DNA from 3 places in the Brevibacterium sp. MGP-B1 genome. Region 2 is predicted to be linked to each of the others. Evidence: riboswitches for the same ligand, from Rfam matches in the RefSeq annotation. Region 2 holds a riboswitch; each other region holds the start of a gene.
What was found. Region 2 has a riboswitch for thiamine pyrophosphate ahead of thiC (phosphomethylpyrimidine synthase ThiC). Riboswitches for the same ligand answer to the same signal wherever they lie in the genome.

Region 1: another riboswitch for thiamine pyrophosphate. It lies ahead of AC3CD9_RS00185 (TenA family protein); the one in region 2 lies ahead of thiC (phosphomethylpyrimidine synthase ThiC).
Region 3: another riboswitch for thiamine pyrophosphate. It lies ahead of thiO (glycine oxidase ThiO); the one in region 2 lies ahead of thiC (phosphomethylpyrimidine synthase ThiC).

The regions. Positions count from the first base shown of each region.
Region 1 is NZ_CM173407.1:44,733-46,992, forward strand. It holds gene AC3CD9_RS00180 (phytoene desaturase family protein) at 1-489, opposite strand, end outside; gene AC3CD9_RS00185 (TenA family protein) at 544-1,236, opposite strand; TPP riboswitch at 1,231-1,337, opposite strand; gene AC3CD9_RS00190 (nucleoside/nucleotide kinase family protein) at 1,394-1,975, opposite strand; gene AC3CD9_RS00195 (ATP-grasp domain-containing protein) at 2,083-2,260, opposite strand, start outside.
Region 2 is NZ_CM173407.1:4,135,070-4,137,329, reverse strand. It holds gene AC3CD9_RS18735 (M18 family aminopeptidase) at 1-957, shown strand, start outside; TPP riboswitch at 1,020-1,128, shown strand; gene thiC (phosphomethylpyrimidine synthase ThiC) at 1,124-2,260, shown strand, end outside.
Region 3 is NZ_CM173407.1:867,254-869,513, reverse strand. It holds gene AC3CD9_RS04020 (ketopantoate reductase family protein) at 1-242, opposite strand, end outside; gene thiE (thiamine phosphate synthase) at 239-922, opposite strand; TPP riboswitch at 934-1,037, shown strand; gene thiO (glycine oxidase ThiO) at 1,027-2,184, shown strand; gene thiS (sulfur carrier protein ThiS) at 2,181-2,260, shown strand, end outside.

The sequences.
Region 1 (2,260 bases), 290 kb from region 2:
GCCGAACTTCACGACGTTCGCGATGCCGGGAAGATCGCGCAGGGTCTCCGGCACAGAACGTTTGTCGCCGAGGGAGAGCCAGATCGCGTCATCGACCCGGTCGAGGAGCGGGGCGAAGAAACGCCGCCATTCCGGTCCTGCCGCGCCGAGGTGGTCGACCGTCTTCTCGAGATCGTGGAAGGCCAGCGCGGCGGGCTTGCCGTCGAGGGGCTGGGCGTAGGAGATCTCGGGGGTGGTGAACTCGAGGCCGCGGGCACGCAGGTCGAAGTCGACGAAGAAGGGGCTGGCGATCGCCAACGGGTGGACGGCCGAGCAGATGTCATGAGTGACGCCGGGAGCCAGACCGAGGTCGAGGGTGCGGGCGCCGCCGCCGATCGTCGGCTGAGCCTCGTAAACTTCGACGCTCAGCCCGGCACGGGCCATGGTGACGGCGGCGGCCATGCCGTTCGGGCCGGATCCGATGACAACTGCATCAACACCTGTGCTCATGTGGCCAGTCTAGGTCAGTGAGATGGACGGCTGCGGTGTGCGTTCCCTGGCGGCTCAGTTGTCGTACACGTTGTCGAAGAAAGCGCATTCGAGGTCGACGGCCCGCTGCCAGATGCGGGTGAGGGTCTTGGCCTCTGAACTTTGGTCTTCTTCCTCCGGGAATACGCGTTCGAGTTCGTCGACAAGGAACTGCACCCACCCGTGGAAGGCCTCGCCTCGGTGGAGATCGATCCAGCCTCGGTGAATATGTCGCGGCGGCATGTCCATCCGGGACTCGGCCCAGTCGAGATAGAGCCATTCGGCGACAACGAGGACGACGAGCAGCTGCGGATACGACGCCGAAGCGACTGACGAGTCCATGAGATCGCGGAACCCAACCGTCGGGGCGGTCAGTTCCGGGTGGAGATAATCGGCTGTATCGACTCCCAATTCGGCGAAGGAGTCGACGAAATAGGTGTCCTCATCGGCGACGAGCATTCCCAGCTGTCGGGCGAACCGCAGCTTCGCCTCGAGTTCATCGGCGTGGGCCACGCATGCGCCGAGCATCGACAGAAACGACTCGAAGAACTGATAGTCCTGCACCAGATAGTCGCGCATCACGGCGTCGTCGATGCTGCCGGCGAAGAGCTCCTGGACGAATCTGTGTTCGACGGCTCCCGCCCACTGCGAGCTGGTCGAACTCACCAGTGCTGATACCGCTCCGTCGGCGTCCACAGTGATCGATGTGTCGAAATCTGTGGTGGTCATTGCTTGTCCACTCCCTCCGCCGGTGCTCACCGGATCAGGTTCAAAGGGTCTGCATACGCACTCTCAGCGCCGGTCCTTTCGGCGCTCCCCTGTAGCACTTCGACACTATCATCGGGCTCAGGTGTGCTGTCAGTGCGAACGGGCCAGGGCCGGCAGATCAGGGCCGGTCGGGCCGGGACCGGCGGATCAGGGTCGGCCGTTCCAGATCGCGATTGTCGAGCACCCATGTGGCGTGTTCCCACGGAGCAGCCTCGGCGAAGTAGAGTCGCTGACCACCGACGTAGCGGCGATTCGACTCATCCTCGGGATCGGCATCGAAGGCTCCGGCAAACCGCTCGTTTCCTCGTGGGACCGAGACTTCAAACGGAACATCGACCCACACGCTCGCATCCCAGAGATCCACAAGCTCGGGACGGTGGAGGAAGATTCCCTCGACCAGGAGGACGCAGTCGCTCGGCAGGCTCCGAGGTTCCGGCGCAAGCGGCCGATCCTCGTCGACGTCCCATACGGCTGGAACGATCGCGCCGCCTCGTCGAAATGGTTCGACGACGGAATCGACGAAAGCTCCGTAGTCATAGGAATAGCGATAGAAAGTGTCTGGCCCCTTACCGTGGGCGTAACGTGTCGCCCGAGGGAAGTGGAAGCCGTCGATGCTGATGGCGGTGACCCGGCGGTCGGAACCATGTCCAGGAACGTCCGCAGCGATCTTGGCCAAATTCACGAGCTCGTGAGCGAGCATCGTCTTCCCCGCACCGTCGACCCCATCGAGGGCAATGAACGCGCGTTGCCTAGGCCGGACTGTTCGCAGTTCCGCCAGTAGTTCCGTGAGCACGCGGGTACGGGAACTCACCGGGATGCCGACCCGGCGGGGGATACCGACCGTGGGGCCGCCTCGGCGAGGGTGTCGGCGATGAAATCGGCGATACGGTCCGCGGCAGGTTGACGACCTGCCGACTGTTCGGCGGACTCGACGGACGGGTTGTAGTTCGTGTTCGTGTTGATGTCGTAGACGACCTGACGGCCG
Region 2 (2,260 bases):
TACGGCGGGCCGCTGCTGAACTCGTGGCTCGATCGTGAGCTCGCCTTCGCGGGTCGACTCAGCCTCGCCGACGGCAGCATCGTGCTCGCCCGAACCGGGCCGATCGCCCGCATCCCGCAGCTCGCGATCCACCTCGACCGGCAGGTCAATGAGGGTCTTGCCCTGGACAAGCAGCGTCACACCACTCCCGTCGTCGGCCTGGCCGACCTCGCCGAGGCGGACATCATCGAACTGCTCGCAGAGTCGGCCGGGGTCGATGCCGAGTCCGTCGTCGGCCACGATGTCTACACCATTCCCGTTCAGGAGCCGGCCCTCTTCGGTGCCGCCGAGGAGTTCTTCGCCTCGCCGAGGCTGGACAACCTTCTTTCCGTCCACGCCGGCGTCACCGCGCTCACCCAGCTCGATGCCGACGGGCTCGACGGCATCCCACTGTTCGCGGCGTTCGATCATGAGGAGATCGGGTCGAATTCGCGCTCGGGCGCGTGCGGTCCGTTCCTCGCCGACGTCACCGAGCGCATCGTTGCCTCCTTGCTGCCGCAGTCGACGCGCAGCGATTATCTCGCGTCGATGGCCACCTCGGTGTGTGTCTCCTCCGATGCCGGGCATGCTGCCCATCCGAACTATCCGGAACGGCACGATCCGCATGTCCGCCCCCGCCTCGGCGGCGGTCCCCTGCTCAAGCTCAACGCTCAGCAGCGCTACGCCACGGATGCGGTGGGCACCGCCGTGTGGTCACAGGCGTGCGCGGTCGCCGGAGTCGAGTACCAGGATTTCGTGTCGAACAATGCGATGCCCTGCGGGTCGACGATCGGACCGCTGACCGCGACCAGGCTGGGCATGACGACCGTCGATGTGGGTCCGGCCCTGTACTCGATGCACTCGGCCCGCGAAATGGTCGCGGTCTCCGACGTCGTCGCCCTCGGCGCCGCCGCGAAGGCGTTCCTCCAGGGCAGCTGACCCCATTCCCGTCGCTCAAGGAGCCACGGTTGTCCTCACTGCGTCAGTCGTGATACGAATGGCACGACCCCACGGGAGCCCGCTGCAAGGGCTGAGATCGGACTGGATCGTCCGAGACCGTAGAACCTGATCCGGTTGATACCGGCGTAGGAAGTGAGGACTGCAGTTGACTGCATTCACCCCTGAAACACCTGCCTCTGCCACGACTTCGTCTGACGCAGATTCGCACGACCAGTTCACCCTCGAGCAGTATCCGACGCATTCGACGGCGTGGGTCGATGACGAGGAACACGGGATCCGCGTTCCCGTGACCCGCATCGAGCTCGAGGACTCGAACGGCCGGGCCAACGATCCCGTCGACGTCTACCGCACCGTCGGACCGGGCAGCATTCCGGAAGAGGGACTGCCCGCTCTGCGATTCCCGTGGATCGAGAACCGCCTCGACACTGAGACGTATGACGCCCGCGGCCACCGCATCGCCGATGACGGTCGTGCCGCCGTCCGCCGAGGTGCCCCGTCACAGCAGTGGAAGGGACGCAAACCGGTCCCCCGTCGGGCCAAGTCCGGCCGCACAGTGACCCAGATGCACTACGCAAAGCAGGGCATCATCACCCCGGAGATGCGGTTCGTGGCGCTTCGCGAGCAGTGCGATGTCGAACTCGTGCGCGCCGAGCTCGCCGCCGGTCGCGCGATCATTCCGAACAACATCAATCACCCCGAATCCGAGCCGATGATCATCGGCAAGGCGTTCCTCGTCAAGATCAATGCCAACATCGGCAATTCCGCGGTCACCAGCTCCATCGCCGAGGAGGTGCAGAAGCTGCGGTGGGCCGCGAAGTGGGGTGCCGACACCCTCATGGATCTGTCGACCGGCAATGACATCCACACCACCCGGGAGTGGATCATCCGCAATTCGCCGATCCCCATCGGCACCGTCCCGATCTATCAGGCGCTGGAGAAGGTCGACGGCGATGCGAACGCGCTGACCTGGGAGATCTATCGCGACACTGTCATCGAGCAGTGCGAGCAGGGTGTCGACTACATGACCGTGCACGCCGGTGTGCTGCTGCGCTACGTTCCTCTCACGGCCGACCGGGTCACCGGGATGGTTTCACGCGGTGGGTCCATCATGGCCGGCTGGTGCCTTGCCCACCACGAGGAGAACTTCCTCTACACCCACTTCGATGAACTCTGTGAGATCTTCGCTCGCTACGATGTCGCCTTCTCGCTCGGCGACGGACTGCGGCCGGGTTCTATCGCCGATGCCAACGATGCCGCCCAGTTCGCCGAGCTCGACACTCTC
Region 3 (2,260 bases), 1.1 Mb from region 2:
AGTTCCTCAGCGGTGATGACATCGACCTGATTCGTCCGATCATCACCGGGTGCAGTGAAGCGCAGCCCCTCCGCGCGGACCGTGTCCGCCCGTGCCTGCCGGAGCAGGAACGTGACATCGCGTCCGGCCTCCTGCAGATAGGTGCCGAACGCTCCGCCGGTGGCCCCCGCTCCGGCGATGAGAATCGACAGGTCGGCACCAGCACCGATTCCGTCGGATGCGCTGTCAGCTGCTTGGGTCATTCCAACTCCTCCTTGAGCTCCCGCGCGGCCGCAGCGGGGTCCTCAGCCGAGGTTATCGCACGGACGACGACGGCACGCCTCGCGCCCGCCTGCCGGATCGCGTCCAGCCTCTCCCCTGTCGCGATACCGCCGATCGCGAACCACGGTTTGGCTGCCTCGGCGGCGGTGGCGGTCAGCAGTGCCGTCCCCACAGCGGCACGGCCGGGCTTCGTCGGGGTCTCCCAGACCGGCCCGACACAGAAATAGTCGGTCTCCGGGTCCGCCTCGGCGGCGAGCGCCTGCTCGAGGGAATGGGTCGAGCGGCCGAGGATGACATCGGGTCCGAGGACGGCCCTGGCCTGAGCACTGGTGAGGTCGCCTTGACCGACGTGGAAGACGTCGGCGTCGGTGATGAGCGCGACGTCGGCACGGTCATTGACGGAGAAGAGCTTGTCGTGACGGGCGGCGATGTCTTTGAGGACCTCCAATGCCGCGATCTCGGCGCGGGCCTCGAGGCTCTTGTCCCTCAGTTGGATGATGTCGACTCCCCCAAGGTAGACGGCGTCGAGGAACTCGGCGAGGTCGCCTTGAACGGTCCGGGCATCGGTGCACAGGTAGAGCTTCGCTTCTGCCAGTCTGGCCTCTCTCCAGGCTCTCTTCGTCTGCTGCGCGGCGGTGCGCGGTGGCATCTGTGTGGTCATGGTCATAGAGTAGAGGAGTTCGCGGGAGCCTCCCAACGAGGCTGAGAGGGCGTAAGAGCCGACCGTCAGACCTGATGCGGATCATGCCGCCGGAGGGAGAAGCTGTGAGAGTCATTGTCGTCGGCGCCGGGATCATCGGCCTGTCCACGGCCTGGTATCTGCGCCGCCTCGGTGCCGAAGTCACCATCATCGATCCTGCGCCAGCCCAGGGCGCGAGCCATGCTGCCGCAGGGATGCTCGCTCCCGCCGCCGAAGTGGTCTGGGGGCAGACTCCCCTGTACCCGCTGATGCGAGCCTCCGCGCAGATGTATCCTCAGTTCTCCGCCGAGGTGGCGAGCGCCGCCGGCAGCGATCTCGGCTTTTCGGATGCCGGAACATTGGTGTGCGCCGGTGACCGAGCTGATCTGCAGGCTCTGCGGGAGCTGCGCGATGCACAATCGCGATCCGGTTTCGCCACCGAGCTCATCACCGGCAGTGCTGCCCGCCGGGTTGAGCCGTCGTTGTCACCTGCCGTGGCCGGGGCAGTGCACATTCCAGGCGATCACTCGATCGACCCTCGGCGGCTCGCTGCCGCATTGCTGACTGTCCTGTCCTCGGACTCAGGAGGCTTCGTCCGCCAGCGGGCGGCCGGCCTGATCAAGGACAGCGATACGACTGTGGGAGTCGAGCTGGGCGATGGCCGTCGGTTGGAGGCCGATCAGGTGATCATCTGCGCCGGCAGCGCTGTGTCCGCAATCGTCGGTGCCCCACAGCTGCCTCTGCGTGAGGTCTGGGGTGATGTTCTGCGACTGCGCGCCCCCGCCGAGGCGACTCCGCTGCTGAGCCGCACCATCCGCGGACTGGTCAACGGTCGCCCCGTCTACCTGGTTCCTCGCCCGGACGGCGAGATCGTGCTCGGTGCCAGTTCCCGTGAGGACGGGCTCTCCGGAACACCGGCCGGAGCGATCCACCGGCTGCTCGCCGACGGGCAGCGACTCGTCCCGGGCATCCTCGACGCGGAGATCACCGACATCACCACCCGTGCCCGACCCGGTTCCCCCGACGACCTGCCGATGATCGGCCGCATCGATCCCGGCTGCATCGTGAGCACCGGGTACTTCCGCCACGGCATCCTCTTGGCCCCGTTCGGCGGCAGGCTCGGCGCCGAGCTCACCCTGGGCGTCACTTGCGACTGGCCTCCTGACGGGGCGCTCGAGTCCGTGTCCCCACACCGCTTCACCACAGACCACACCACTGCCTACCCGATGAGGAGCAACGCATGACCGACCGCGAACACTCACCGACCATCGTCCTCAACGGCGATCGCCACGAGCTGCCGGGTGCCACCTCGGCGCTCGA